DNA from 3 places in the Nitrobacter sp. TKz-YC02 genome. Region 2 is predicted to be linked to each of the others. Evidence: predicted binding sites of a transcription regulator. Region 2 holds the regulator's gene; each other region holds the start of a gene.

Region 1 (9,015 bases), 300 kb from region 2:
CAGCACCTCGATCGCGTCGTCGTCACCGTCGTCATCGGCGATGAGCTGCGAGTTGAGCGGCTGGGACAGTTTCGATCCGTCGCGATAGAGCGCATTGGCCTTCAGCGCGAGCTTCCACGACAGCAGGTAGGCCGATTTGCAGTCCTCTACCGTGGCGTCGTTCGGCATGTTGATGGTTTTCGAGATCGCACCGGAGATGAACGGCTGCGAAGCCGCCATCATGCGGATGTGGCTTTCGACCGAGAGATAACGCTTGCCGATTTTGCCGCAGGGATTGGCGCAATCGAACACCGGATAGTGTTCGGCCCTGAGGTGCGGCGCGCCTTCCACCGTCATCGCACCGCAGATGTGCACGTTGGCGGCTTCAATTTCGCGCCTGCTGAAACCGATCGCCGTGAGCAGGTCGAAGGCTGGCGAGGCGAGGGCGTCAGTATCGACGCCGAGCGTGTCACGAATGAAGTCTTCGCCAAACGTCCATTTATTAAAGGCGAACTTGATGTCGAACGCGGTCGGCAGCGCCTTTTCCACCTTCGCGATGGCGTCGTCGGTGAAACCCTTGGCCTTCAGGGTGGAGACGTTGATGCCCGGCGCGTTGGACAGCGAGCCGTGACCGACCGCATAGGCCTCGATCTCGGCGATTTCGCTCTCGCGATAGCCGAGCGCGCGCAGCGCCTCCGGTACCGCGCGGTTGATGATCTTCCAGTAGCCGCCGCCCGCGAGCTTCTTAAATTTCACCAGCGCGAAATCAGGCTCGATGCCGGTGGTATCGCAGTCCATGACCAGACCGATGGTGCCGGTCGGCGCCACCACGGTGACCTGCGCGTTGCGATAGCCGTGCTGTTCGCCGAGCGCGAGCGCATCGTCCCACGCCCTGGTCGCGTGGGCGATCAGATCCGCTTGCGGGCAGGAGGCATGGTCGAGCGGCACCGGGTTCACCGCGAGCGCTTCATAGCCGTTGGATTGACCGTGCGCAGCGCGGCGATGATTGCGGATCACGCGCAGCATGTGGCCGGCGTTCTTCTTGTGGCCGGGAAAGACACCGAGTTCGCCGGCCATCTCGGCGGAGGTCTTGTAGGCGATGCCGGTCATGATCGCGGTCAGCGCGCCGCACAGCGCGCGGCCTTCCTTCGAGTCGTAGGACAGGCCCATCGTCATCAGGAGGCCGCCGATGTTGGCGAAGCCGAGACCCAGCGTGCGGAATTCGTAAGACAGCTCCGCGATCGCCTTGGACGGGAACTGCGCCATCAGCACCGAGATTTCCAGCACAACCGTCCAGAGACGAACGGTGTGCTCATAGGCATCGACATCGAACTGCTTCGAGGCGGTGTCGTGGAACGTCATCAGGTTGGCGGAGGCGAGGTTGCAGGCGGTATCGTCGAGAAACATGTATTCCGAGCACGGATTCGATGCACGGATATCGCCGGATGCCTTGCAGGTGTGCCAGTCGTTCATCGTGGTGTTGAAGTGCAGGCCAGGATCGGCCGACGCCCAGGCGGCGAAGCCGATCTTTTCCCAGAGCTCGCGCGCCTTCAGCGTCTTCGTCACTTTTCCGGTGGTGCGGCCGATCAGATTCCAGTCGCCGTCGGTCTCGACCGCGCGCAGGAAGTTGTCCTTCAGCGACACCGAGTTGTTGGAATTCTGGCCGGAGACAGTGAGATAGGCCTCCGAATCCCAGTCGGTGTCAAAGACCGGGAAGTCGATCTCCTTGTAACCTTGTCGCGCGAACTGAATGACGCGCTTGATGTAGTTGTCAGGGACCAACGCGCGGCGGGCGAGCTTGATCTCACGGCGCAGTGCCGGGTTCTTCTCCGGCACGAAGCAATCGTCACCCGAGCCCTCGCAGTTGACGCAGGCGCGCATCACCGCCTTGAGGTGCTTTTGGTTGATCCTGGAGCCGGTGACGAGAGCGGCGACCTTCTGCTCCTCCTTCACCTTCCAATCAATATACTGCTCGATGTCCGGATGATCGGCATCGACCACCACCATCTTGGCGGCGCGGCGCGTGGTGCCGCCGCTCTTGATGGCGCCCGCGGCGCGGTCGCCGATCTTGAGGAAACTCATCAGGCCGCTGGAGCGGCCGCCGCCCGAGAGACGTTCGCCTTCACCGCGCAGGCGCGAGAAGTTGGAGCCTGTGCCAGAGCCGTATTTAAACAGGCGCGCCTCGCGCACCCACAGGTCCATAATGCCGCCTTCGTTGACGAGGTCGTCCTCGATGCCCTGGATGAAGCAGGCATGCGGCTGCGGATGCTCGTATGACGACTTCGACTTGGTCAGCTTGCCGGTCTTGAAGTCGACGTAGTAGTGGCCCTGGCCGGGGCCGTCGATGCCATACGCCCAGTGCAGGCCGGTGTTGAACCACTGCGGCGAGTTCGGCGCCACCATCTGGCGCGCCAGCATGTAGCGTAGTTCGTCGTTGAAGGCCCGCGCGTCCTCTTCAGAGGTGAAGTAACCGCCCTTCCAGCCCCAATAGGTCCAGCATCCACTGAGCCGATCGAACACCTGCTTGGCCGAGGTTTCACCGACGATGCGTTCGTTCTCGGGGAGGGTGCCGAGCGCTTCTGTATCAGGGACCGAACGCCACAGCCACGAAGGGACCGTTTCCTCCTCGACCTTCTTGAGGCGCGCCGCGACGCCGGCTTTCCTGAAATATTTCTGCGCCAGCACATCGGAAGCGACCTGCGACCACGGTTCCGGCACCTCCACATTCTCGAGGCGAAACACCACGGAGCCATCCGGATTACGGATCTCGCTCGTGGTCAGCCGGAAATCGATCCCGGCATAGGGTGATTGACCGTCCCTGGTATAGCGCCGTTCGAATCGCATTGTTTCGTGCCCCGTAACTGTCCGTCACCGCTTCGGCGGCGTTGGCGGTTTCCATTCGCGGACTCTTGCACCCGCAGTTCGGCCAGTGGTTCCGGCCCTGTTTGGAAGTCCGATTCCGACCAGAGGACCTGCGGCCCGTGGCAATCTCGGACTCAACGCCTCACATCCTCATTTGCGCCAGTTTCGATCTGGTTTTTGGTGTTCCTGATACCTTGGCTCAGAGCAGACACGTCCACGCTCCGCTGCCCAAACCGGCGGACGAAGTGCCCATTCTGGAACCTTTCAGGAGCGACCGGCGGAACCCAAAACATACTCGCGCCAACCGAAATCTAAATTAGGACGACTCCCTTGCGCACGTCAAGGACTAGTGCAGATTCTTGAATCAAATACTAAATATGGTGGAAAGAGGGGAAAACCAAGGGTCGAATCAAGCCTTGGATGTCTTCAAGTATCGGTGAGTGTTCACGGATTCCGAAACGAAAAAGTCTCTGATGTCGCCCCACCGACGAATTTCGCCCGCTGTTCACAAGGCAGCTATTTATTGCACGCGAGGGATTGCCTAAGGTGCGACTCGCGCTCCGCGTAGCAGAAAGCGGAAGATAAAAGAAAAAGGAGCGGTGTTTTGGCACCGCTCCTGGATAAGGCCCATGAAGGGGGCAAGCTAGTTACGGACAGCGATGGCGTTTGCCGTCGCGGCCCAAATAGGTTCCGGAACGCACATCGTATGATTTGAATCGCTGCTGGCAGTAGGAAGCGTCCCTGCCACTGCCGTTGCTTTGGACCGCGGTGGGACCATCATCGTAATACCCGTCATCCCCGTAGTAAGGGGAGCCGTAGTAGGGCGATGAGTACGAGTAATAAGGCGATCCCCAACCACCGCCCCAACCCCAACCTCCACCCCAACCCCACGGGCCGCCCAGCAAGCCGCCACCAATAAAGCCGGGATAAAACCCGCCACCCCAGCCCCAACCACGACGCCAGCCAATGCCGCCGCCTCGCCAGCCTCCACCCATGCCCATGTGATGCCCGCCGCGCCAGCCGCCACCGCCCATGTGTCGGCCACCTCCGCCCATGCCAATGTGTCCGCCGCCACCACCGCCGCCGCCGCCGGCGAATCCTTGGGCCTTTGTTCCCAATCCCTGTGCATAGCTTGGCGACGCAATGGCCAGTGGTGCTGCAACCGCCAGGACGGCCGCCACCAGTACTGGTTTGAAGCTAAACATATTCGCAACTCCATGTCGGATTTCAAAAATCTCACGAACAAAACGTGGCGATAGGTGGCGAGTTCCGCAACGGGGCTTTTGGAAATGTTCCATCTCCGGAACGGGCATCCATCACAACAAAAAATACTGAAAAAATATCGTTTCAGATCATATGATAAGAATAAATCCTTATAGATGAGTTTATCGTTCACAAGTTTGCGTCTCGTGCGTCATTCAGCCGCTTCGCTCGCGTTATGTCGCTTCGGCTTTCCTGCCTTCTTCAGCACCGGCTTCAAAAAATTTCCGGTATGACTGCGCGGCGCTTTCACAATGTCTTCCGGTGGTCCCCAGGCAACGATCTCGCCGCCACCGTCCCCACCATCGGGGCCAAGGTCGATCACCCAATCCGCGGTCTTGATGACTTCAAGATTGTGTTCGATCACCACAACTGTATTGCCCTGCGCGACCAGCTCGTGCAGCACTTCAAGAAGCTTCTTTACGTCATGGAAGTGCAAGCCAGTTGTCGGCTCGTCCAGAATGTAGAGTGTGCGGCCGGTTGCGCGTTTCGACAGTTCCTTGGCGAGTTTGACGCGCTGCGCCTCACCGCCAGACAACGTGGTGGCCTGTTGCCCCACATGAATGTAGTCGAGGCCGACGCGATGCAGCGTCTTGAAGGTTTCGCGCACGCGCGGTACCGCCTTGAAAAATTCGGCCGCTTCCTCGACCGTCATGTCAAGCACGTCGGAAATCGACTTGCCTTTGAATACCACCTCGAGCGTCTCGCGATTGTAGCGCTTGCCCTTGCAGGTGTCGCAGGTGACATAAACATCGGGCAGGAAGTGCATCTCGATCTTGATGACTCCATCGCCCTGGCAAGCCTCGCAGCGCCCACCTTTGACGTTGAAGGAGAAACGGCCTGGCGCATAACCGCGGGCCTTGGCTTCGGGCAGACCGGCGAACCACTCACGGATCGGCGTAAAGGCGCCGGTGTAGGTCGCGGGATTCGAGCGCGGTGTGCGCCCGATTGGCGACTGGTCGATGTCGATGATCTTGTCGATGTGCTCCAGACCCTCGATGCGGTCGTGGGGCGCGGGGGGATCGCTCGCATTATTCAGTTTCCGCGCAATCGCCTTGTAAAGCGTGTCGATCAGCAGTGTCGACTTCCCGCCACCGGAAACACCCGTGATGCAGGTGAACAGACCGAGCGGAACTTCCGCCGTGACGTTCTTGAGGTTGTTGCCGCGTGCGTTGACCACCTTGATGGTGCGGCGATGGTTCGGCGGGCGCCGATCCGGCACCTCGACTGCCAGTTCGCCGGTGAGATACTTGCCGGTCAGCGACTTCGGGTTGCGCATGATATCGGCCGGCGTGCCCTGCGCGACGATATGGCCGCCGTGAACGCCGGCGCCGGGTCCGATATCGAGCACATGGTCGGCGAGGCGGATGGCATCCTCATCGTGCTCTACGACGATCACCGTATTGCCGAGATTTCGTAGCCGCTTCAGAGTTTCAAGCAAGCGGGCGTTGTCGCGCTGGTGCAAGCCGATGGAAGGCTCGTCCAGCACATACAGTACGCCGGTCAGGCCTGAACCGATCTGCGAAGCAAGCCGAATGCGCTGGCTCTCGCCGCCGGACAGCGTGCCGGACGCGCGTGACAGCGTAAGATAACTAAGGCCAACGTCGAGCAGAAACGACAGTCGCTCGCGGATCTCCTTGAGTACGCGGCCGGCAATTTCGTTCTGCTGCGCCGAGAGCACTGTCGGAACGGTCTCGAACCATTCGCCGGCAAGACGAACCGACAGTTCGCTGATCTCGCCGACGTGCTTGCCCCCGATTTTGACGCACAGTGCCTCCTGCTTGAGCCGATAGCCCTTGCAGGAATCGCACGGCACGTCGGAGAAATATTTTCCAAGCTCCTCGCGCGCCCATTCGCTTTCGGTTTCGCGATAACGACGATCGATGTTGGGAATGATGCCTTCGAATGGTTTCCTGGTTTCGTAGGAGCGCACGCCGTCTTCATAGGAGAACTTGATCTCACTGTCGCCAGAGCCATGCAAAAGCGCGGCCTGCGTCTTCTTCGGCAAGTCCTTCCATTTGGTATCCAGAGCGAATTTGTAAAATTTGCCGAGCGCGGTGAGGGTCTGCAAGTAATACGGTGACGACGATTTCGCCCACGGCGCGATCGCGCCTTTGCGCAGCGTCAATTCCCTGTTCGGGATGACGAGATCTTCATCGACGTGCTGCTCGATACCGAGACCACCGCATTTCGGGCAGGCGCCATAGGGATTATTGAACGAGAACAGCCGCGGCTCGATCTCAGGAAGTGTGAAGCCGGACACGGGGCACGCGAACTTTTCCGAGAACAGGATGCGTTCAGGACCGCTCTTGTCGTGGATCTTCGCGATTTTCTTCTTTTCGTCCTCTCCGGCGAGAGGTGAAGGAGGCGCGTCCGCATATTCGATCACCGCCAGCCCCTCTGCGAGCTTCAAGGCAGTCTCGAATGACTCAGCCAGCCGCTGGCCCAGGTCCGGCCTTACAACGATGCGGTCGACTACCACGTCGATATCGTGCGGAAACTTTTTATCCAGAGTGGGAGCATCGGCGAGTTCGTAAAAAGCGCCGTCGATCTTGACGCGCTGAAAACCCTTTTTGAGATACTCCGCCAGTTCTTTTCGATACTCGCCCTTTCTGCCGCGAACGACCGGCGCCAGCAGATAGAGCCGCGTGCCATCGGGCAGCGCCAATACCCGGTCGACCATCTGCGACACCGTCTGGCTTTCGATCGGCAGGCCGGTTGCGGGCGAATAGGGCACGCCGACGCGCGCCCACAATAGCCGCATGTAATCGTAGATCTCGGTCACGGTCCCCACGGTCGAGCGTGGATTCTTCGAAGTCGTTTTCTGCTCGATGGAGATCGCCGGCGATAGCCCGTCGATCTGATCGACGTCGGGCTTCTGCATCATCTCGAGAAACTGACGCGCGTAAGCCGACAGGGACTCGACATAGCGGCGCTGACCCTCGGCATAGATGGTGTCGAACGCCAGCGAGGACTTGCCAGAGCCGGAGAGGCCGGTGAACACCACGAGCTTGTCGCGTGGGATTTCCAGATCGACATTCTTGAGATTGTGTTCGCGAGCGCCACGAATCGTGATGGCGCGACTCGCGGGACTCAATTGTTGCCGCTTCGCCTTGATGACTTCGTCCATGATAGGTTTTTCCGGGTGCAGAAGCCGCACCGCGTTTAGGCGCGCCGCGCCGACCAATCCCCGGAGAGGCGCTATCTGTGGCAGTCTATGGAACGTAGATAGAACAGCGGGCAATTTCCAGAGGGCGTCAGCGATCATCCCCGATTTCGTCGGGAGAAGCAGGACGGCTTATCAGTATGCAGCCGTTCGCGGGGTTGCCTGCGGCCCGTGCCTCAAACAAAAAGGCCGGCAAAAGCCGGCCTTTCAAGTTTTCCAAGAACGTCGGATCAGATGCGATCAGTACCGTGCGATGGCTGGGCCACCCCAGCGGTAGTTGATGCGCGCCGTGACGAGGTCCACGTCCTGGCTGATATTGTCGGTTCCAAACAGCGTACCGGCGGCCCCGGCAACGCCATTGTTGATGAAGGTAAGTCTGTTGCCGCCCATAAAGATGTGGTCGTACTCGATTCCGAGCGACCAGTTTGGCGCAAACCCATATTCGAGGCCGACGCCGACCGTAGCGCCCCAGTCGGTGTTGTTGACGTTGTTGGTCACTTGAACGCCGGTTGCGGTAGCAAGGCTCCGGTATCGGTTAGACGTCACGGCAGCGCCGCCCTTCACGTAAAGCAACGTGGCATCCCAGGCGTAACCGATCTGGCCGGTGAACAGGCCGAATGCACCCAGATGGCTGTCGTTGGTGAAGGCGGGGAAGGCGAGGCTGGCACGGCGGCCACTGATATCAGCCCAGTTACCCTGAGCTTCCAGGCCGAACACCCAATTGCTGGTCTGCCAGCGATAGCCGATCTGGCCACCAGCCGTGCCGCCGGTTGCGTCATGGCAACCTTCACTTGCCACGGCAGCACCTGCGGGCGTTGTGAAGTTCCAGCAATTCCTGCTCGATCCCCAGCCGCCGTTCGCGCCGATGTAAAAGCCGCTCCAGTCGTAAATCGCGGCCACCATCGGAGGAGCCTTCGTATATGGACGCGGGGCGAGGTCAGCCGCAGTGGCAGGCGCGGTACCAAGGCCAATGGCGAGAGCACCGACGGCCCCAATCAGAAACTTGTTCATTTCAATCCCCGGATTTTGGCTTAGTTTCAACAACTAAGCGCGAACGCTGGTAGTTACCCCGAAATTTGTGAATCAGTTATACCTTCCGACGCAGCAAATTGCCGTCTCTCAAATGCAACACTCTGGGTCAAATTGTTTGTCCAGCGGGCGGAGGTATCTCGGTGAGCGGTCCGCGCGGACTTTCCGTTTTATCTCTTGTTTATCTCTTGAGAACAAATAAAGAACGGTGTACTTCGATCCGTGGATAACCCGGCGATTAGCCTCTCGGCGCGGCGAGGGGAGTGTAGGCTGCTTGAACGCCGTCACGGCTCGATTTTGAAGCGGCGACGCCCGTTTGGGTTAGCACCGGTTTTGAGCTAGCAATCGGGGATTGGGGACATGGAGAACGGCGATGGCGGGTAGCGTGAACAAAGTTATTCTGATCGGCAATCTCGGAGCCGACCCGGAAATCAAGCGGACCCAGGACGGACGGCCGATTGCCAGCCTGCGGATCGCAACTTCTGAAACCTGGCGCGACAGGACCAGCGGCGAGCGCAAGGAGAAGACAGAGTGGCATCGCGTCGTCATTTTCAACGAAGGCCTCTGCAAGGTTGTTGAGCAGTATCTGAAGAAAGGCTCGAAGGTCTACATCGAGGGTCAGTTGCAGACCCGAAAATGGACCGACCAGAGCGGTGTCGAAAAATACTCCACCGAAGTGGTGCTACAGAATTTCAATTCGACTCTGACAATGCTCGATG
Region 2 (11,150 bases):
TCGCATTTCGCTTGCATCCGTGGTTCCGACGCCATCGGCCACCAAAAGAACAGTTCCCGCGACCGGTTCGCCTTGAAGAGACGTTGCGGCAAGTGCGAGAGCCGCGACTGGATTTTTACCCTGCACCGGCATCAAGCCGGGCGTCAGCGCCGCCAGAAACGGTTCGATGACGCGGCGATCATCGGTCAGCGGCATGACGAGATGCGCGCTGCCGGCGTAGGCGATGAGACCGGTGCGGGCGCTGCCTCGCGCGGCAAGCATGTCGAGGATCTTCTGCTTGGCACGCTCCAGCCGCATCGGAGCTACGTCGGACTGCCCCATCGATGCAAAGACATCCAGCGCGATCATCAATGGCGCTTTGTCCTCGACAAAAGGCGGCAACTCGCGCCGCCACGTCGGCCCGGCGAGCGCGACGACGCCCAGTCCTAGCGCCAGCGCGACAAGATAGGAGGGTTTGATATGCCACCGCCGCTGCGGCGTAACGATCATGTGCTTCAGCAGGCTGGGTGCAATGACGCCCCGCCATTGCAGATCGACACTGTCTCGCCGTGAAATAAGCGCCAGGATCAGCCCGGTTGGCACGAGCGCGAGCAGCCACCACGGCCGAAGGAAATGAAATGCCTCGACGGCCTGCTCAAACATCGCTAGGCGCTCCGAAAGTCAGGCCGCGCAGCAGCAATACCGTCCAAAGTCCGAGACCAAGCACCACGGCTGCACCGAGCGGCCACTGGAACAGCGGCAGCTTCGGCCTCCAGCTCTCGGTTTGCACCTTTACCGGCGCAAGCTTGTCGATGTCGGCATAAATCGCTTCGAGCTGCTCGCCGTTCTCGGCGCGGAAAAACCGTCCGCCCGTCGTGCTCGCCACTTCGCGGAGCGCCGGCAGATCGACGCGGTTTTCGCCAGAGGCTTCAGTATCTCCGACGCCGATCGTGTAGATCGTGAGCCCGCGCTGCTGGGCGATCTCAGCGGCATGCACAGGCGGCACGCGGCTTGCCGTATCGTTGCCGTCGGTGAGCAGGATCAGCACGCGCTGCTTCGTTTTGCTCGTATCGAATGTCTTGATTGCCAAGCCGATGGCGTCGCCGATGGCCGTCTGCTCGCCCGCCATGGCGACTGCGGTCTGATCTAACAGCATCTGGACAGTCTGCAGATCCTGCGTGAATGGCGCCTGCAAAAAAGCGCGCGTGCCGAACAAGATCAAGCCAATGCGATCGCCTTTACGGCGGGCAATAAAGTCGTGAACGACCTGCTTCACGCCATCGAGCCGCTGCAGCATCTTCTGGTCAAGCGCCTTGAAGTCGGGCTGACTCATCGAGCCGGAGATATCGATCGCCAACATCATGTCACGCGCCGCGATTTTATGCGTGATCGGATCGCCGACCCATTGAGGGCGCGCCAGCGCGGAAATCATCAACAGCCAAATGATGACGGCAACGATCATCTGCAGGGGCAAGCGCCGCAAGATCACCGCGCCTGGTTGCGGCTTCTGCCCGGTCGCCTCGGCGACACGGGCGAAAAACGGAATCTGGACCGATGCGCGGCGCTCCCGATAAGGCGGCAACAGCCACCAGACCAACAACGGCAGCGGCAAAAGGGCGAAGGCCCAAGGCCAGGCAAATTCAAGCATGGTGCGCCTTGATCCAGTGCCGGATAATACCGAAAAGCGCGCGGGGATCGTCGGCGATCGGCTGATAGGCTTCGCGCGCCAGCACTCGCCCCACACCCTCGGAAAAGTCTCGCGTGTCAGCGGTTCGGTCGAGAAACGTCAGCCATGCCTGGCCAGCCAGCGATGCGACCTGTCCCCGCGGAAAAGCAGCCAGCGCGGTGCGGCGGATCAGCGACGCCAAAGCGATGGACGTGCCAGCGGGATTCTCCGGATTCCACGTGCGTTCGATAGCCGCAAGTTCGGTCAGCGCCGCTCGACGATAACGGTTGCGATACCACCAGTAAGTCAGCCGCCACAAACCAAATAGAAGGCCGGCCGCGGCAACGGTCAGCGCAATCCGCAACGGCCATGTCTGGGGCCAAAGACTGATCGCCGGCGGCAACGGAATGTCGATCAGGCCGGCGACTGGATCGGATTGTGGAGAACTAGCCAAGGCTCGCCTCCGGAGATGGTGGATTTCCGCCTCGCCCGCCGCCGCCCGGCAAACGGCCCATCAGGCGGCGCAATTGAGGGGCGGTTTTTTCTGCAGCGCTCAGAGGCAACACCGGCACGCCGATCTCGCGCGTCCACGCGAACACGTTACGCAACCGTGCATCAGTCGCCTCCTGAATGCCTTTGCGTACACTTTCACGGCCGACCTCCAGCATGATTTGCAATTCGCCGTCGGTGACAGTCATGCGCGCCGATGAGGGCAGATCGCTTTGCAGCGGATCGTGGACCAGCAACGCGACCACGCTGTTGTGCTGCGCCATGCCGCCGACCAAACGCTTGGTCGTGTCGTCGGCACCATCGAAGTCACTGATGACAATGACGGTCGAGTCATGCATCGCGAGCCGCCGCGCTCGGTCGAGCGCACGGTTAATCATTGTCGGTGCGCCCGAAAGGCCGCGCCCGACGCCGAGCGCCTGGTTCTGCCCAACGATATGCCCTAGCAGTTCGAGTACGTTCCGGCGGCTTCGCTGCGGCCGCACCTCGGCAATGTCTGAGTCATTGAAAATGATGCCGCCAATGCGGTCACCCGCCGCGAGAATTCGCCAAGCGGCCAACGCCGCAGCCTGTGCGGCCGTCACTGACTTCATGGCGAAGCGGCTACCGAAGAACATTGATAGCCGCTGGTCGACCACGAGCAAGCCTTGGCGGTCGCGCTCTTCGTTGAACACGCGAACGTGGGGCTGCTGTAAACGCGCCGTCACCTTCCAGTCGATCGAGCGCACGTCGTCGCCGGGACGATAGTCTCTGATCTCCTCGAAGTTGAGCCCTCGTCCACGCATCCGCGAGGCGTATCGGCCCGACAACAGGCTGTGGACAGGTTGACGAGGAAGAAACGAGACCCGGCGGCCTCGTTGCTCCAGCGCGATCAACTCGCCGAGATCGACATAGACGCCGGGAACCGCCGCTGCGCTCGCTGCCGGCATCGCATGCTCCTCACACCGGCGCCACCAGCGACGCGATTTTGTCGATGGCCTGATCGGCGGTGACACCTTCGGATAAAGCCTCGTAGGTGAGGATCAACCGGTGCCGCAGACAGTCGTGCATCACCGCTCGGATATGATCGGGAGTCACAAACGATTGGCCGTCGAGCCACGCGCGCACCCGCGCGCAGCGGTCGAGCGCAAGGCTGCCCCGCGGACTCGCGCCGACCTGAATCCATTTGCTGAGCGGCTCCTTGTAGCGCGACGGAAACCGCGTGGCGAAGACGATGTCGACCATGTAGCACTGCGCAGCATCCGACACGAAAACACCGTCGATCTCGCGCCGCGCGTCGAAGACTGCCTGCTGCGGCACCGCGGCAGGCTCCGCCGCTTTTTCCTTTGACGCTTGCGCGACTTCCTCGCGATTGAGCTTGATGATCGCGCCCTCGACGTCCTCTTCTGGATAGGTGATGACGACGTGCATCAAGAACCGGTCGAGCTGCGCTTCCGGCAGCGGATAGGTGCCTTCCTGCTCAATCGGGTTCTCGGTCGCGAGTACCATGAACAGCTCGGGCATCTTGTAGGTCTTGCCGGCGACGGTGACCTGCCGCTCCTCCATCGCTTCGAGAAGCGCCGACTGCACCTTGGCAGGCGCTCGGTTGATCTCGTCGGCCAGCACGAGGTTGGCGAAGATCGGTCCCTTCTGAAACTGGAACTGCCCGCCCTTGTCGGTCTGCGCGTAAATCTCCGCGCCGGTGATATCGGACGGGAGCAGGTCCGGCGTGAACTGCACACGCGACAGATCAGCAGCGAGATTCTTGGCCAAGGACTTCACCGCGCGCGTCTTTGCGAGGCCGGGCAGGCTCTCGATCAAAAGATTGCCGTTGCCGAGTAACCCGATCAACATGCTTTCGATCAGATGATCCTGGCCGAGGACGGATTTACCGATGCGCACCTTCAGGTCGAGGATGGCGTCACGGGCAGCGGATGAGCCCACTTTTACGGGCGCCGCCCCGGTGGGAGGGCTCACTACGCTCGCATCAGCCATCGGTTTGCTCCCCTTCGACAAATAACGTGCATGCTGGCCGGCATCACTGCCCGGCCAGCATGTGGTATTTCGGCCCTCAGCGTGTCTTAACACTCTCCAGATCTTTGAGCCGCTTCATCGCGTCCTGCTGGCGTAGCAACGCATAGTTGATACCACCTGCATTGAGTGAGTTGCCTGTCTGGTACGGATACTGATCGAAGTCGCTGAAGAACTCCTTGACCTTCCCCTGAATAGGTACGAGCAGCCAGATGTTGCGCGCAAGGAATTCGATGGCGCCACCTCCTTCTTCAAGCCCCCTCTCGTAGGGATCCATTCGCAGGTTGGTGATTAACGCCCATGCTGATGTCTCGCGAACGCCTGTCGCGATGTTACCTTTCGCTGTCGCAAAGCTCAGCTTCCAATCACTCCAACGGATCGCATTCAGGTTGCCGACTTGGTCGAAGTAGTAGATCGTGTCGCGCGGCGGCTCCTTCGTTTCTCCCTTGAGGAACGGCAGGAAGTTGTAGCCGTCGAGATGAACCTTGAAGGTCTTGTTGCCGGCGTGGAATCCGGTCTTCATCCGCTCCTTGAGATCGGGAATACCCGCCGCTGCAGCGAGCGTCGGCATCCAGTCGATCAGCGAAATGGGCTCGTTGATTTGCGTGCCGGGCTTCACAACGCCAGGCCAGCGAACCATCATTGGAATGCGCATGCCGCCTTCCCATGTCGTGCCTTTCTCGCTCTTGAACGGCGTCATCGCGCCATCCGGCCACAGCGCAATTTCGGCGCCGTTGTCGGTCGTGTAGAGCACGATGGTGTTGTCGGCGATGCCGAGGTCGTCGAGTTGCTTGAGCAGTTCTCCCACCATCCCGTCATGCTCGACCATGCCGTCGGCATGAATGCCTTTGCCGGTCTTGCCCAGGGACTCCTTTTTAAGATGGGTGAAGACGTGCATGCGCGTTGAATTGAACCACACAAAGAACGGCCGGTTGGCGCGCGCCTGACGGCCGATGAAATCCTTGGCAGCGCCCAGGAACTCCTCGTCCACCGTCGGCATGCGCGCGACGTTCAGCGGGCCAGTGTCCTCGATCTTGCCGTCCGCCGAAGATTTGATGACGCCACGGGGACCGTACTTTTTCCGGAATTCAGCATCCTTCGGATAGAAGTAGCCCTCCGGCTCCTCTTCGGCGTTGAGGTGGTAGAGGTTTCCGAAGAACTCGTCGAATCCGTGCTTGGTCGGCAAGTGCTCGTCACGGTCACCGAGATGGTTCTTGCCGAACTGGCCGGTCGCATAACCCTGCGTCTTCATGACGTCGGCAATGGTCGGCATCCAGTCCTGAATGCCGTGCGGGTCGCCCGGCATGCCGATGGTCAAAAGGCCGGTGCGGAACGGCTCCTGTCCGAGAATGAACGAGGCTCGCCCCGCGGTGCAGCTTTGCTGTCCATAAGCATCGGTAAAGATCGCGCCTTCATTCGCAATGCGGTCGATGTTCGGTGTACGATAGCCCATCATGCCCATGGTATAGGCGCTGATCTGTGGAACGCCGATGTCGTCGCCGAAGATCACGAGGATGTTCGGCTTGCGGCCGGCCACCGGCGCTGCGGGATGCCGCTGCGCCTGCGCGAGGTGCGTGGACGCAGTAGCGCCGAGCGCCGCCGCTGCGAGCGACGTGCTGGCGAGCAAAAGCTTGCGACGATCCAGAGTGCCAATCTTCGATGTGTTCTGATGGTCCTTGCTCATCTTGTCCTCTCTTGAGTACCTTTGGATGAACTTTTCAACAGCCGGCAATACGGCCGACCAATCTATTGACGCGCTATTTCCACGCTCACCATCTTGCTAACTGGCCGATAATCGGCAGCCACCTCCAACCGTCACTTTGTGACCGGTCGCTCTCACAAACTCTCTGAAGTGCCGATTGGTGACAGCAGTACGGTCCATCCAGAAAGCGCCGATGGTAACCGGTGCGCCGCCGCCTCTTTCGGATAATGCTTGTCTGATCCAATGCGGGAAGGTACCGCCGGAAATTAACATCATGCGGCTGTCACGAACCGCATTGCGAAGCGCGATATTGCTCACGTTCAGCACGGAACACACCCACTGGCAATTAACGGGGCATCAGCGCATTTTTGTAACAGGCGTCTAAAATTAGAACCCTCAGTATCCGGAACAACATTAATCCTCAGAACCGCCAGCCGTCCATACCTTTCGCAATCAATGCTGCGGCTCGTATGGATTTTCGTTTGTCCGGCCGACGAACATCAAACCTTATTAGCAACGGCTGCGCACATAGTTGGAGACAAGGCAAAACGTGCGTATAGTCGTCTTCGCCACATAAGCCACATAAAAAAGGGCGGGCAGCAAATTGCACCGCCTGGCTAGTTGCGAGGTAGCCGACCGATGAGCGCTCTCGATTATTTCGCCTGGGTCGTCCTCGTTGTCCTCGTAGCCAGCACCGCATTCGTCGTCATCTTCATGGCGATGCTGCCGGGCATGATCGCCAAGCGCCGCAATCATCCCTGGGTCCAGGCCGTCACGGTGGCTGGCTGGATTACGCTCTTCCTCGGCTTCGCCCTGTGGCCGGTCGCCCTGATCTGGGCCTATGTCGATGTCCCCGCGCCGCGCAGGACAGAGGTGGTGTCGTGATCGTTGTTCTGCTCAACGTCTATCTCGTCATCCTCTTCATCCTGGTGAAGCTAAAGATCGTTTCCTTCAATCTTTTTTGGAAAGTTTCACCTGTCATCGTGTTGTTGCTGCTCCTGGTCGGGCTCTTTATCCCAATGGGATGGGGCGCACCGCAGGGCCCGGCCCTAGTGGTGCGCAATTCTGTTCAAATCGTCTCCAACGTAACGGGCGAAGTGTCCGAGGTACCGGTTCAAGCCAACACGGCGCTAAAGGCTGGCGACATACTTTTCAAAATTGATCCGACGCCCTACCGCGCGACCGTTGACGCGCTGACGGCGCAGCTAAAATTCGCTCAACTGCGACTGTCACAGATGACGCAGTTGTATGAGCGTGCCGCGGGACGCCACTTCGACGTTGAGCAACGGCAATCCGAGGTTGATCAACTGAGAGGACAACTAGAGGGAGCCCAGTGGAATCTAGACAAAACGACCATTCGCGCGCCGACCGATGGTTATGTAACCAATGTTGCGCTGCGGAAGGGTGCGCGAGTGGCCAATCTACCGCTGGCTCCGGTGATGGCATTCATAGACACATCCGACACTCTAGTCGGTGTCGAACTGGCACAAAATGACGCGCGATATGTAGCGCCCGGACAGGAGGTCGAAGTTACGTTCAAGTTTCTGCCGGGCCAAATTTTCCCCGCGAGGGTCGAAAGCGTCCTTCAGGCGATCGCCACCGGCCAGGTACAAACATCGGGCCTCGCCGTCCAGCCAAAGCAGATTGAAGCGGCTCCCTTCGTCGTGCGCGTTAAGCTTGATGACGCTAGGCTTGCAGCGAGCCTTCCCGCCGGCACCACCGGCACAGCCGCCATCTTCACTGATCGCGTAAAGCCAGCCCATATCATTCGCAAAGTTCTGCTGCGACAAACGGCGATTATGAACTACATATTGCCGTTCTAGGCATCACGAAACTCACGCAGGCGTCTAGCCTCTCCCTTGTGAGTGAGGGAAGAAAACAGCTCAGGATTTGATTGATATGGCAGACAAGAAAAACAAGACCGCCGGGAAACACAAACCCGCCCTCACCCACATCGACGTCAAAGGCGAGGCGCGGATGGTCGATGTCTCGGCAAAGCCCGCAACCGAGCGTGTCGCCGTCGCCGAGGGTCAGGTCGTCATGACCAAGGCGACGCTCGACTTGATTGAAAGCGGCAACGCCAAGAAGGGCGACGTGCTTGGCACCGCGCGCATCGCCGGCATCATGGCGGCCAAGCGCACTTCGGATTTGATCCCACTCTGCCATCCCCTGGCGCTATCGAAGGTCACACTCGATATCGAGGCCGACAAGAAAATTCCGGGCTGCCGCGTCCGCGCAAGCGTCAAAGTCTCCGGCCCGACCGGAGTAGAGATGGAAGCCCTCACGGCGGTATCCGTCGCCTGCCTGACGATCTACGACATGATCAAGGCCGTGGAACGCGGCGTTCGGATCGAGGGCATTCACCTCGTCGAGAAAAAGGGTGGCAAGTCTGGCCACTATCTTGTGACGGATACCGCCTCAGAACCATAGCCGCCGCGCGAACGCGTCGTTAAGCGGCATTTTGGCTCTTAGTACCGTTGTATGCGAGCCGCGAGTTCGGTAGATGTTTGACGCGTCCGCCAGGCGCATCGCGCCTAGCGCGTATTCCGCAAAATGGATACCGGTTTTTCGATCGGAATACGCGCAAGTTATTGATTGAGGGGATTTTCTTACGGCTGATCGCACGGCCGGAAAATGCTCTAGGAGAATGGCCATGCCCCTGATGACGGTAGCCGACGCCCTTGCGGCCGTTCTTGCCGGAGTCGAACCGCTCCCGGAGGAACCCGTGGCTCTCGAAGCCGCGCATCGCCGGGTGTTGGCGCGCGATCTCCCCTCGCGCCGGACTCAGCCGCCGGTCGCAATGTCGGCGATGGACGGCTATGCAGTGCGCGCAGCGGACATTGCGACAATTCCAGCACGGCTACAGGTGATCGGTGAGATCGCCGCGGGACGACCGCTCGAGCGCGCGCTGCAAACTGGCGAGGCCTTGCGGATTTTCACCGGCGGCGTAGTGCCGGACAGCGCCGATACAGTCGTGATCCAGGAAGACACCGAACGCGACGGCAACCACGTCATCGTCAAGGAAGCCACTGCTCCCGGAAAGAACATTCGTCCTGCCGGCGTGGACTTTCGTGAGGGCGACGTCCTGATCCGGGCCAGCAGCCATCTCACCGACCGCCATCTTTCCCTTGCTGCCGGCATGAACTATCCAGACCTGCCGGTGCATCGCCGTCCCACAATAGCGATGCTCGCCACGGGCGACGAACTGGTCTTGCCGGGCGCGACGCCCGGTCCGGGCCAGATCATCCTATCCAATGGTTATGCGCTTCGCGCACTCGCCCGAGGCGAAGGCGCCGAGGCGATCGACCTCGGTATCGCCGCCGACACAATGGATGCCACAACCGCCGCGATCCGCCGCGCCCGCGAGAGTGGCGCCGACATTCTGGTTACGACCGGCGGCGCGTCGGTCGGCGACCATGACTTCGTCAAGCGTGCGCTGGAGGCGGAAGGCGTGGAGATTGCGTTCTGGCGGATCGCACTGCGGCCTGGCAAGCCGATGATGCACGGACGTCTAGGCCCGATGCGGGTGATCGGCCTCCCCGGCAATCCCGTCTCGTCCTACATCTGCGCGTTTCTGTTCATGGTACCGCTGATTCGTGCGCTATCGGGGCGTGAAGATGTGCACCACTGCATCGAACCGGCGCTGCTCGGAAGCGATGTTAGCGCCAATCAAGCTAGGCAGGATTATCTGCGCGCCCGGCTCACGCCCTCGACGGACGGCCTGCCGATCGCGACGCCGATCGGGCATCAGGACAGCTCGCTGATGGGGAAACTCGCTGCGGCAGAGGCTCTCGTAATCCGCACGCCATTTGCGCCGGCTGCAAGCAAAGGCGAGCCCTGCGCCATCATTAAGCTTTCGCTGTCATAAAACGTCGCTTTGTTGACCTTAAATTAAAGGGTTGCGGAACACATATCGAACATATAGTGTATGTTCATGATTTGTTTCGAGGTTCGTGCTGCGGGGTTATAAGGGCTGCAGGCCCGATGTCCCCTAGTTGGCAGGAATCCCATCAACCAGGGACTGGGTCGGGATGCTCACGCGCAAACAGTATGAACTCCTGCGTTTTATCAACGAACGGCTGAAAGAATCCGGCGTGCCGCCCTCGTTCGATGAAATGAAGGACGCGCTCGACCTGCGCTCGAAGTCCGGCATCCATCGCCTGATTACCGCGCTGGAAGAACGAGGATTCATCCGCCGTCTGCCCAACCGCGCCCGCGCCATCGAAGTTATCAAGCTGCCCGAACTCGCCGCCAGCGGCGGCGGCCGTCGCGGTTTCACACCGAGCGTCATCGAAGGCAATCTGGGCAAAGTCCGCCGCAGCAGCGGCGGCACTGTCGTCGACGATGCGGAACGTCCGGTCGCCGTTCCGGTGATGGGACGGATTGCAGCCGGCACGCCGATCGAAGCGTTGCAGACCTGCAGCCACACCGTCAGCGTGCCGCCCGACATGCTTGGTACCGGCGAACACTACGCGCTTGAGGTACGCGGCGATTCCATGGTCGATGCCGGAATTCTCGATGGCGATCTTGCGTTGATCCAGCGGAACCAGACCGCTGATACCGGCGACATCGTCGTTGCGCTGATCGACGACGAGGAGGCGACGTTGAAACGCTTCCGCCGTCGCGGCGCTTCGATCGCGCTGGAGCCGGCGAACACGGCTTACGAAGTTCGCATACTTCCGCCCAATCGGGTCCAGATCCAGGGCAGACTGATCGGCATTTACCGCAAGTATTGATTTCATCAGGAGCGAAAAACTCCGACCGTGGACGAACCGTTCAATCGTCCGGCTGGAGATCCTCGGGCGCCGGCGTGGCGTCGGCCGGGGGCTCTGGTTTTGATTGCAGCTGTGCCGACAGTTCATCGACGGCAGCGGATGACCAGGGACGATCGACGCCGACAGGACGTACGGCATCAACAGCAAAGTCGGATCTTGAAGCACCAGATCTTGAAGCACTTGGAGTTCGCCACAAGGCAAGAGCGCCTTCACGCCGCAGCCTGTTTTGATCGATCACTTGCGCAGGGCACCCCTCCGGAGCCTGCCACGGCGTCAACATGAGCTCGGCCCGAGCGCAATCATCCTGCATCGCCTCCGGACGCCGCGTAAGCGCGACAAGTCCACCTCCACTCATCTTGACCACGCAGCCCTCATCGTCGCATGAGACGCCCTCCGCCAACGTAGGGTCGGCAGACCCACGCCCATCCCCGTCGGCGGCGAGCCATTCCCTGACCGTGAAAGGGTCCTTACTCGTGCTGATGAGACGCAGCCGGCCGTCCCCGCCCCTCAC
Region 3 (11,150 bases), 1.6 Mb from region 2:
CCAAAATTCGATGAGATCATCGCTGCTGAAGACCTCTGCGATCATGACGAACTGGAGCGGCTGCGTAGCTATCTCGACAAGCAGCTTGCGCACCTGCAGGGCATTGTGGCGCGGCTCGCCAATCGCCTTCAGCGTCGCTTGATGGCGCAACAAAATCGCGCCTGGGAGTTTGATCTGGAAGAAGGCATTCTCGATCCGGCGCGGTTGGCGCGCGTGGTGATCGATCCCTATCAGCCGCTATCGTTCAAGCACGAGAAAGAGGCGACCTTCCGTGATACCGTGGTGACGTTGCTGCTCGACAATTCCGGTTCGATGCGAGGCAGGCCGATCACGGTGGCCGCGACCTGCGCCGATATTCTGGCGCGCACGCTGGAACGATGCGGCGTCAAGGTCGAAATTCTCGGCTTCACGACGCGAGCCTGGAAGGGTGGACAGTCGCGTGAGGCGTGGCTCGCCGCCGGCAAGCCGGTCACGCCGGGGCGGCTCAACGATCTCCGTCATATCATTTATAAAGCCGCCGATGCCCCCTGGCGGCGGGCCCGGAAAAACCTCGGGTTGATGATGCGCGAGGGTCTGCTCAAGGAGAACATCGACGGTGAGGCGCTGGACTGGGCGCATAAGCGGCTGCTGGGCCGTTCCGAGCAGCGTAAAATTTTGATGATGATATCTGACGGTGCACCGGTCGATGATTCCACTCTCTCGGTCAATCCGGGAAATTATCTCGAGCGTCACCTGCGATGGGTGATCGAGGAAATCGAAACCCGATCTCCGGTCGAATTGATTGCCATCGGCATCGGTCACGATGTGACGCGCTATTATCGCCGCGCGGTGACCATCGTGGATGCCGAAGAACTCGGCGGCGCTATTACCGAACAGCTCGCCGAACTGTTCAGCGAGACGCATGATCCGCCGCCGGCGCCAGTGCGCCGCCCGCGCAAGCTGCATTCGTAGTAGCTCGGCGCGCGTTGGTGGCATCCCGCCCGGGACGCAAACGCGTTGCTTCGCAAAAGCGGGGCCATTACACACAGCCGGTGTGCGCAGCGACCCCCGGCGGTGCCAACATGCCGCGGCTGCGTATGGGACGCATCGCCGACAGATCGGTCCTCCGCGAATGGCACCATTGATCGATCGCCGCAGCCTGCTTTTCCTGATGTCAACCGGCCTGCTGTTGACGGACCCCTCCGCGGCCAGCGCGAGATTCGCAACCCACGCGCTTGAACAACCGCCGCCTGACGAGCTTACGCCGCCAGCGGCGGTGTCGATTGCCGTGAACGCCCGTCATGTCGCCTCGTTCGATCTGCGTGATCACTCGCGCACACGCTTCGGATCGCTCGCCTTTCGCAGCGGGCTGATCCTCACCTCCTCGTTTCGCGGCTTCGGAGGGTTGTCGAGCTTGCGGTTGGATTCAAAAGGGCAACAGTTCATTTCCGCCAGCGACAAAGGCACCTGGTTCACCGGCCGCATCGTCTACGGGACGGTCGGTGAGATGGTCGGGCTCGCGGACGTCGAGGCTGCGCCGATGCTAGGACACGATGGCAGGCCGATCACAGCGCGCGGCTGGTTCGATACTGAATCGATCGCGCTCGATGGATCGCTGGTCTATGTCGGCATCGAGCGGGCCAACCGGATCATGCGCTTCGACTTCGACAAGGGATATACCGGCGCGCGGGGAGAAGAGGTCGAAGTGCCGGCGGCAATCCGCGGGCTGTCGTTTAACCGGGGGGTTGAGGCGATGGTGGTCGTTCCACGCGACAGACCGCTCGGCGGCACGCTGATCGCGATCTCCGAACGTGGGCTCGATACGGGTCGCAATATCATCGCGTTCCTGATCGGCGGACCCTCGCCCGGCCGGTTCGCCATCCATCGGACCGAGAATTTCGATGTCAGCGACGCCTGTTTACTGCCTGCGGGGGACCTGTTGATTCTCGAACGCAAATTCTCGCTGACCGGCGGCATCGGTGTTCGCATCCGCCGGATCAAGATCGACGCGATCGCGCCCGGCGCGCTGGTGGATGGCCCCTCGATTTTCGATGCCGATCTCGGACAGGAGATCGACAATTTCGAAGGAATCAGTGCGTTCGTGAACGACAAGGGCGAAGTCGTTCTAACGCTCGTGTCCGATGACAACTTTTCGTTGATCCAGCGCACGCTGCTAATGCAGTTCACGCTGGTCGAGAATTGAAGCGGTGGGAAGGTCAGCGCTCGAGGCGGACAATCGGAGCTGCTGCTACTAGAGGCGTTTCCGAGCGAAGCATGTCCTCGGGCTTGACCTGAGGATTATGACCTGTTCGCGTGAAGAAACACGTTAGATTAAAATCATGAGCCTCGCTTCTGATTCCGTCAGAAGCGGAAAGGCTCTAGCTGGCCTTGGCGGTCTGCTTCTTTTGGATCTGGCGCTTGATCTCGACCGCTTTCGGTGAAAGCTCTGAGTCCTTCGCCTTCAATAAAAAGGCATCGAAACCGCCGCGATGGTCCACGCTCCTCAGGGCATGGGTCGACACCCGGAACCGGAGCGAACTAGCCAGAGTTTCTGACACAAAGGTGACGTTCACCAAGTTCGGCAGGAAGCGCCGCTTGGTCTTGATGTTGGAATGGCTGACCCTGTGGCCCACCAAAGGAGCCTTGGCCGTCAGTTCGCAGCGCCGGGACATACGAAAATCCTCTGTCGTCCCCGGCATCTGCTTTCAAGGCGGGCTCGGGGTTCGAAATCGTGTCCATTTTAGGAACGCCGGACGTATAGGGGGACAGCAGCAGGGCGTCAAGGCGTCGGGACCGAACTCGGCTTATTTGCGCTCATGAACCCCATCCGTCTCATTATTCCGGCCGGATTTCTGCGCGCGTTGCCTGCATCGTGTCCTGCATCATATAAAGGGCGCAATCCGTATCGACGGATGGCCATCGACCACGGTGTTGCAGAGGAGGCCGAGATTTGTCAGGGCCCGAAGCGGTAATCCCGAGCCGACCCTGTTTTTTCACGTGTTCGCAGATGTGCCGGGCTGGGTTCCCTCGGTGGCTTCTGCTTAGATGAGGATTCAACGGTCGTTACAACCGGCGATAGTCTGCAGGCTTGGGAAAGCCAAGTCTGTTGGAATATTCGGGACCAGACGGAGACATGCAGGGCCACCCGTTGTGAGCTTATGCCGGACGACGTTGCTCCGATGGATTCTTTGTTCAATTTGGCAACTGGCCGGCGTGCCGTTTGCCATGTTTGCCGCGATGTTGACGGTAGCGGCGCCGGTGGCGGCGCAGGGCAAGCTTGAGGCTCGCTATGACGTCACCTTGGCGGGGATTCTCGTCGGCACCGGCGCCTGGACAGTCGATATCCTCGACGATCAGTATTCGGCCGCGGCAAGCGGGGGCGCCACGGGGCTTCTTAAGGCGCTTGCCCACGGGACCGGCACGGGCTCCTCGCAGGGCCGCATCGTCAACGGCGCGTTGATTCCCGCGAGCTATATTGCGACCATCTCGTCCTCCAAGAAATCCGAGACCATTCGCATGTCGCTGGCGGGCGGCAATGTAAAGGATTTCGTCATCGAGCCGACCCCACCGGTCGACCCCAAGCGCATTCCGGTCAACGATGCGCACAAGCGCGGTGTGTTCGATCCAATGAGCGCAACGCTGCTGCGGGCTCCCGGCACTACCGACCCGCTCGGCCCCAGCGCCTGTCATGCCTCGACCGGGATATTCGACGGCCGCATGCGCTACGACCTGCGCCTCGACTTCAAGCGCATGGACATGGTGAAGTCGGGAAAAGGCTATCAAGGCCCGGTCGTGGTCTGTGCGATCTTTTTTTCGCCGATCGCTGGCTACGTCCCGGACCGCTTCGCGATCAAATATCTTGCCGCCGAGCGCAATATGGAGGTCTGGCTGGCGCCGATCGCCGGCACACGCGTGCTCGTACCCTATCGTCTGACGATTCCAACGCCGCTAGGCACGGGCAAGCTGGAGGCGACAGAGTTCCACACGACTGCCATACCGCCGCAGACGGCAGCTAAAACCCGGTAGGAGTGGGCACTGCGCGGGACCGGCGACAGGTCGTTTCGTTTCAAGAGAATCCTGTTGACTCCTGCTGTTGAATTCATGCGTCCATGGATTCATAAACGAAGAGAAATTGCTGCTCTTGTTAAGCGGCGCAGAACTTGATCTAGTTTCCATAGGTCCATTCAAACACGAGATGTTGCGGTGAACGAAGCCAGATAGATCAGGAGTCAGCGATTCGGGCGCGATTCGTTCCGGACTCGTTCCAAAGCTTAAGCTGCGGCTCGGCATGCGTCGCATTGTGAAACACATCCGATCCCGTGGTGCGGTTGCGTCCCCTCCAAGCAGGGTGCCTACGCAAATGTTGGGATCGATCGAGCCAGGCCAATAGCCTCCAGTGGAGCTTTGGATTTGACATTCGCCTTCCCGCTCCGCTAGCGCCGCAAAAGCCCTCGGAAAATATGGCCTTTTCAGCTTCGATATTTCCGCCCGGCAACGGTCGCGCGCCCGGCGCGGGCGTGACGGCAGTGCTCGGTCCGACCAACACTGGCAAGACCCATTTGGCCATCGAGCGGATGCTGGCGCATTCCTCCGGCATTATCGGCCTGCCGCTGCGACTGCTCGCTCGCGAGATCTACAACAAGATTGTCGACCGCGCCGGGGCGGATTCCGTCGCCCTGGTCACCGGTGAGGAGAAGATCAAGCCGGCCCGCCCGCGCTTTTGGGTCTCGACCGTCGAAGCGATGCCGCGCGATCTTGACGTGTCTTTCCTCGCCATCGATGAAATCCAGATCGCGGCCGACCTTGAAAGGGGCCATGTTTTCACCGACCGCCTGCTACGCCGGCGTGGCCGCGACGAGACGTTGCTGCTCGGTGCAGCCACCATGCGCCCGATCGTCGAGCGGCTTTTGCCTGGCGCGAGTATCGTCACGCGCCCGCGGCTATCCCAGCTTGAATTCGCCGGCGACCGCAAGATCACCCGGCAGCCTCGCCGCACTGCGATCGTCGCCTTCTCGGCGGACGAGGTTTACGCCATTGCCGAACTGATCCGACGCCAACACGGTGGGGCAGCGGTGGTGTTGGGATCGCTTAGCCCGCGCACCCGTAATGCGCAGGTTGCGATGTTCCAATCCGGTGACGTCGATTATCTGGTCGCCACCGACGCGGTCGGCATGGGTCTCAATCTTGACGTCGATCACGTTGCCTTCGCTTCGGACCGTAAATACGACGGCTACCAGTTTCGCCGGCTCACGCCGGCTGAGTTCGCGCAGATTGCTGGCCGCGCCGGCCGCGCCACTCGCAACGGCACCTTCGGCACCACCGGACGCTGTGCGCCGTTCGAGCCCGAACTCGTGGACGCGCTGCAGAACCACACTTTTGAGGCCGTCAGAACGCTGCAGTGGCGCAATTCCGATCTCGATTTTTCTTCGCTCGGCGGGTTGCAAGTCTCGCTGGCGCTGATTCCCTCGCACGAGGCGCTGACCCGCGCGCCGATCGCCGAAGATTTGCGGGTGCTCGATCACGCGGCGCGCGACGTCGAGGTGCGCGCCATGGCGCAAAGCGCGGCTGCGGTGGAGCGGCTGTGGGACGCTTGCCAAATCCCGGATTATCGCAAGATCGCGCCGGCGGCTCACGCCGAACTGGTGACGACACTGTTTGGCTTTCTGATGCGTGAAGGCAAGATTCCTGACGACTGGTTCGCGGCCCAGGTCGCGCAGGCCGATCGTGCCGACGGGGATATCGATACCTTGTCGGGACGGATCGCGCAGATCCGGACCTGGACTTTCGTGGCAAATCGCCCGGACTGGCTGGCTGATCCCGGGCACTGGCAGGCAATTTCGCGAGAGGTCGAAAATAAATTGTCCGATGCGCTGCACCAAAGGCTTACGGAGCGTTTCGTTGACCGCCGGACCAGTGTATTGATGCGCCGCCTGCGGGAAAACACGATGTTGGATACGGAAATCGGCAAGACGGGTGAGGTGATCGTTGAGGGCCATGTGATCGGCCGTCTTGACGGATTTACGTTTGCGCCGGATGCGGCGGAGGCGGGTTCCGAAGCCAAGGCCTTGCAGGCGATCGCGCAAAAGGCGCTAGCTGGCGAAATCGAGGCGCGCGCGGAGAAATTGTCGGGGGCGGCGGACGACCAGTTTGTGCTGACCTCGGATGGCACCATTCGCTGGACGGGAGACGCGGTGGCGCGACTGGTGGCTGCAGACGACGCGCTGCATCCGCGGCTGCGGATCATTTCCGACGAGCGGCTGACCGGAGCGCCGCGCGAGGCGGTGCAAGCCAGGCTCGACCTATGGTTGAAAACCCATATCGAGAAGCTTCTCGGGCCGCTATTCGAGTTGTCTAAAGCGGAGGATATCACCGGTATCGCACGCGGCATTGCCTTCCAGTTGATCGAGGCGCTCGGCGTGCTGGAGCGGCAAAAGGTCGCTGCGGAACTAAAGGATCTCGATCAGCCGTCGCGCTCGTCCTTGCGCAAGTACGGGGTGCGTTTCGGCGCTTACCATATCTATTTCCCCTTGCTTTTGAAGCCGGCTGCGCGGTCGCTGGCCTCACTGTTGTGGGCGCTGAAGCAGGAGAATGCCGACCTTTCGGCGCTGTCCAGCGCGCAGCATCTCGCAAGCAGTGGCCGCACTTCGTTCCCGGCGGACAAGCTGCTCGATCGCGACGCCTATCGCGCCCTCGGCTATCGGCAATGTGGCGGACGCGCCGTCCGCGTCGATATTCTCGAAAGGCTTGCCGACCTGATCCGCCCGGCGCTGTCCTGGCGGGAAGGGGCGCCCGGCGAAAAGCCTGCCGGCGCATTCGATGGCCGCGGGTTTGTTGTGACGCAGGCCATGACGTCGCTCGCAGGCACTGCTGGTGAGGATTTCGCCTCCATCTTGAGCGCCCTCGGCTATCGCATGGAGCGGTGTCCGGTACCGCCACCTGCGACGGAGAGTGGTCCTGTGACGGGGATCACCGCGGAAACGGTTTCTGGCGGAGTACCGGAAAGCGCGTCGCAGCAAGCGGCTGCGATCGGTGGCGTGCTTGAGGGGCAGGAGCCTGTTTCCGACCGCGCGGATACAGCCGATATCCGGCCTGTTGAACCGGAGACTGCGGGGGATGCAGATTCATCCGGAGTTGCGGCAACGGCCGTCGAAGCGGCGACTGAAGTTGCCGAGGAGTCGTCTGCGGCATTCTCAGCCGTCGGGGCCTCGGCGGCTTCCAACGCCGGCGAGGCGGCCATCAACAATGGTGTGCCGACTGATTCCGCGCCCGTTGTTGCCGGGAGCACAATCGAAGGCGATGCGGTCTCCGCCGAGATCGCCGTGAATGTTGCGACACCGGCTGAGGCGGACGGCGCGCCGGCGATGATTGAGGTCTGGCGGCCCGGCGGTCGGTCCGTCGATCGGCGTCCGCGCCACGATCGCAATCGGCATCGCCGGCAACAGGCGCGGCCGGATGGCCCGCAGCCGGCAACCGCTGACAAAGAGACGTCCGAGGGAGCGCAAGGGCGCGAGCGGTATAGGCGAGGCCGGCGTGGACAGTCTGCCGGTGGGGCAGCCGAAAGCGCGCCCGCGGGGAACGAGAGGGAATCGCGTGAAGGCAAGGGGGGGCGTCCGCGCGAGCGCTTCAAAGACAAGGGTCGGGACAGGGACCAGGACAAGGGTGGGGTTCAGGGTTCCCGCAAGGGCGGTCGCGAGGGGCGCTCCGACGCCGGACCCTCGCATCGTCCCTACGCCAGCAGCGCGCCGCGCGAGCGCGAGCAGTCGATAGATCCGAACTCGCCGTTTGCCAAACTGGCCGCACTCAAAGAGCAGCTTGCCGGCCGCAAGGATTGAACGATCGGTCCTGAGAGCATGTCCGGCTGAGTGGAATCCGGATGCTCTCAATCAATAACTTGCGCGTATTCTGATCGCAAAACCGGTAATTACTTTTACGGAACACATGCTAGCGGCGTAGTTTCGCGATTGGAGTGACCGGGTGTGTTGGAGCGCCAGCGTCTCGATAAATGGTTGTGGCATGCGCGGATGGTCAAAGCCCGTACCCAAGCTGCTGCGCTGGTCGAAGCCGGCCATGTTCGTGTCAACGGCATACGGGAGAAATCCCCCGGTCACTCCCTCAAAATGTCTGACGTGCTCACGATCAGACTGGAGCGAGGCATCCGTATCCTTAAGGTCACGGGATTTGCCGAACGGCGAGGCGGTTCGACCGCAGCACGAACCCTTTATGACGACATGTCGGATGTTTCCGGCGGAGCTGATGGCTAGATTGTGATTCAGCTGCACCCGCGCGTGCGACCGTCGTCGTCCGTTTCGATCCGGTTCCTCAGTCGCGGTTCATGGATAACTTACGCCCGTTGAGCGGTTCCCCCGCTTGCGGCAGTGCTATTCCTGCGCTACCCCAGCCTGCAAAACTGAGCGTGCCGGAGCCTTGGATGACTTACGTCGTCAACGATGCCTGTATCAAATGCAAATATACCGATTGCGTTGAAGTCTGCCCTGTCGATTGCTTTTACGAAGGCGAGAACATGCTCGTCATTCATCCGGATGAGTGCATCGATTGCGGTGTTTGCGAACCGGAATGCCCCGCCGAAGCGATAAAGCCGGACAGTGAGCCGGGGCTCGAGAAGTGGCTTGAAGTCAATGCCGAATACGCCAAGAGCTGGCCAAACATCACGCAGAAGAAGGAGGCTCCGCCGGACGCCAAGGAATTTGAGGGCCAGAATGGCAAATTTGAGAAATATTTTTCTTCAAATCCCGGTGCAGGGGACTGAGTCTTTCCGGCGTGTTTTACGCGTCTGATTTTGGGCAGGCGTTTACTGGCCACTATTTACCTTTTTGCGACCAGAAGCGCCGGAGGTCCCGCCAGAGTGCGGGCGGGCGAGCATAAATCATTGATTTTCGCAGAAAATGTGCTAAACTGAGCGGGTTTTCGAATTCGACGATGCTTTTACCTGCTTATGGGTCCGGAAGGGCTCTGGCGTGAACATCCAGGAAGGCGTGGGAATACCCGCGCGCAGGCTGTGTCACAGAAAACACGCAACAAAAATAAAAAAACGAACTCGAGGGCCTCTACCCCTCACCGCGGTGCAGCAAAAGCTCGTACCCGGACTGCTGCCCCGATCACCCGAACGACGGCTGCCAAGGGTTCGGCCGGAAAATCCTCAAGAAATAAAAGAGGCGAAATGCCAAGCAAGACCGCCAGGATGTCCGCTAAGACCGCTGCTTCGAAGACCGCTGCTTCGAAGACCGCTGCTTCGAAAGCCGGTTCGAAGACGATTGCTTCGAAGACCGCGTCTGCTTCGAAGGTAGGTTCAAGGACCTCTGTCAAGCCGACTGTAAAGTCCGCTGCAAAAGCAACCATGGCCAATAAGCCTGCGGTCAATACGCCTGCAGTGAAGTCTGTTGCAAGGGCTGCCGCACACGTCGAGGAGCCGAAGAAGGTTCTGACCCAGCGCCAAGGGTTCAAGACCAACGAGTTTGTGGTCTATCCGGCGCATGGTGTCGGCCAGATTTTGGCGATCGAAGAACAGGAGATTGCCGGAGCCAAGCTCGAACTGTTCGTCATCAATTTCATCAAGGACAAGATGACACTGCGGGTGCCGACGGCGAAGATTGCCAATGTTGGCATGCGTAAGCTGTCCGAGCCTGGTCTGGTCAAGCGGGCGCTCGAAACCTTGAAGGGCCGCGCGCGCATCAAACGCACCATGTGGTCGCGGCGGGCGCAGGAGTATGAAGCGAAGATCAATTCCGGGGACATTGTTGCGATCGCCGAAGTGGTCCGCGACCTCTATCGGTCGGAATCTCAGCCCGAGCAGTCCTACAGCGAACGTCAGCTCTACGAGGCCGCGCTTGATCGTCTGTCGCGCGAGATCGCGGTCGTTCAGCACGTCACGGAGACCGAAGCAGTCAAGGAGATCGAGGGGCAACTGGCCAAGAGTCCCCGCCGCGGTGCCAAGGCGGAGATGGACGCCGAGGCCGACGGCGACATGGAAGCCGATGGCGATGATGCTGCGGTTGCCGACGAAGCTGCGTAACCGGGTTCTGGTGAACCAAGACAAACAAAAAGCCCGGCCGAGAGGCCGGGCTTTTTGCTGTGTGCTGTTCTGATTCCGTCAAGCGCGTATCTTCGTTTGCTCTCAAGCACCCTTACTCCGCTTGCGCCTGCGGATTGGCAATGCGCGTTTAAAAAGTTGGAGAGGTCAGTGCGAGAAATTGCCTGCGCGAGCCGGCTTTGGCGGATTTCGGCCTGAAGTGAGAGGACGGCTCTCGCAAGCGCGAGCGAAGCGTCAAGGGATTCCGTGCTAGTTTAAACCTGTCCTGATGCGCGGTGCTTCGCGTCACTCCACCACGATCTTGACTCGGCTGCGGACACTGACTTGGGCGCGCGGATCGAGGCCATTGACGACGCGAAAACGCTCGGCGGGATGATCGACGCCTGCCATGCGGTGTGACAGCGATTCCACGGTATCGCCCGGCTGTACGGTGATCACCTTGATTCGCAGCGGTCGTGCTGCCTGAATCTCGTCCAGCGACAGACGGCGGAAGGAGGCGACCGTTTCACGCGCGTTGCGTTCGCTTTCCGTTGTCTTACGACGGGTGGCGAAAATGAAGCGATAGACGTCGCTGCCGAAGCGCAAGGCATAAATCCGGAACTGCCATTCCTCGCCGCTGGCAACCGCTGATGCCGCGGGAAAGCCGTTGATAGTTAGTTCCTCGGTCGATGCCTTGTTGACGTTCTCCATCCACCCGGAGTTGAGATACTCGGTAAGCTTCTGTTCCGCGGGCACCCGGACGACGTCGAAGCGCATGGCCTGACTGCCGCCCTCGCGAACGCCGATCACTGCCTGAGCCGTATTGTCGAGTACGAAACCTTCTGGCGCCTGAAACGTAAAGCCGAGCTTTGGATGCAGGAAACGCCGGCCACGAACGAACCCCTCACTCGGATCCTCGCCGTAGACAACGTTGTCGATCGCGTCGAGGTAAGTCTCGCGGTCTCGTTCGCCTTGCGCGGGAGCACTGTATTGCCGCGCATTGACCTGTGCGTTCTGGACGCGCTCTGGCGTTGCGGGATGCGACGACAGGAAGTCCTGCGAGCGCGGGTCCAACGAGGGCTTGCCGGCCTTGAGCGCCGCATTGCGTTCCATTGCCGTCAGGAAGCGCGCTGCGCCATAAGGG

What was found. Region 2 encodes LexA, which represses DNA repair genes until DNA is damaged. Its sites were predicted from a motif close to TGTTCNNNNTGTGTTCNG; they were not measured.
Region 1: uvrA (excinuclease ABC subunit UvrA) is a predicted target of LexA. The motif match lies at 7,320-7,337, and genes of this name have one in related genera.
Region 3: ACM561_RS02275 (helicase-related protein) is a predicted target of LexA. The motif match lies at 4,229-4,246, and genes of this name have one in related genera.

The regions. Positions count from the first base shown of each region.
Region 1 is NZ_CP180728.1:1,739,303-1,748,317, reverse strand. It holds gene ACM561_RS08265 (vitamin B12-dependent ribonucleotide reductase) at 1-2,823, opposite strand, end outside; gene ACM561_RS08260 (BA14K family protein) at 3,489-4,046, opposite strand; gene uvrA (excinuclease ABC subunit UvrA) at 4,256-7,231, opposite strand; gene ACM561_RS08250 (outer membrane protein) at 7,508-8,278, opposite strand; gene ACM561_RS08245 (single-stranded DNA-binding protein) at 8,670-9,015, shown strand, end outside.
Region 2 is NZ_CP180728.1:2,040,292-2,051,441, forward strand. It holds gene ACM561_RS09645 (VWA domain-containing protein) at 1-642, opposite strand, end outside; gene ACM561_RS09650 (vWA domain-containing protein) at 635-1,627, opposite strand; gene ACM561_RS09655 (DUF4381 domain-containing protein) at 1,620-2,099, opposite strand; gene ACM561_RS09660 (DUF58 domain-containing protein) at 2,092-3,081, opposite strand; gene ACM561_RS09665 (AAA family ATPase) at 3,092-4,126, opposite strand; gene ACM561_RS09670 (arylsulfatase) at 4,203-5,846, opposite strand; gene ACM561_RS09675 (SUMF1/EgtB/PvdO family nonheme iron enzyme) at 5,943-6,140, opposite strand; gene ACM561_RS09680 (DUF3302 domain-containing protein) at 6,504-6,749, shown strand; gene ACM561_RS09685 (HlyD family secretion protein) at 6,746-7,687, shown strand; gene moaC (cyclic pyranopterin monophosphate synthase MoaC) at 7,764-8,294, shown strand; gene glp (gephyrin-like molybdotransferase Glp) at 8,518-9,732, shown strand; gene lexA (transcriptional repressor LexA) at 9,896-10,600, shown strand; partial or broken gene ACM561_RS09705 (ComEC/Rec2 family competence protein) at 10,641-11,150, opposite strand, start outside.
Region 3 is NZ_CP180728.1:476,674-487,823, forward strand. It holds gene cobT (cobaltochelatase subunit CobT) at 1-951, shown strand, start outside; gene ACM561_RS02260 (esterase-like activity of phytase family protein) at 1,112-2,182, shown strand; gene rpmB (50S ribosomal protein L28) at 2,358-2,651, opposite strand; gene ACM561_RS02270 (DUF3108 domain-containing protein) at 3,205-4,005, shown strand; gene ACM561_RS02275 (helicase-related protein) at 4,440-7,811, shown strand; gene ACM561_RS02280 (RNA-binding S4 domain-containing protein) at 7,959-8,240, shown strand; gene fdxA (ferredoxin FdxA) at 8,408-8,746, shown strand; gene ACM561_RS02290 (CarD family transcriptional regulator) at 9,158-10,009, shown strand; gene ACM561_RS02295 (M48 family metalloprotease) at 10,313-11,150, opposite strand, start outside.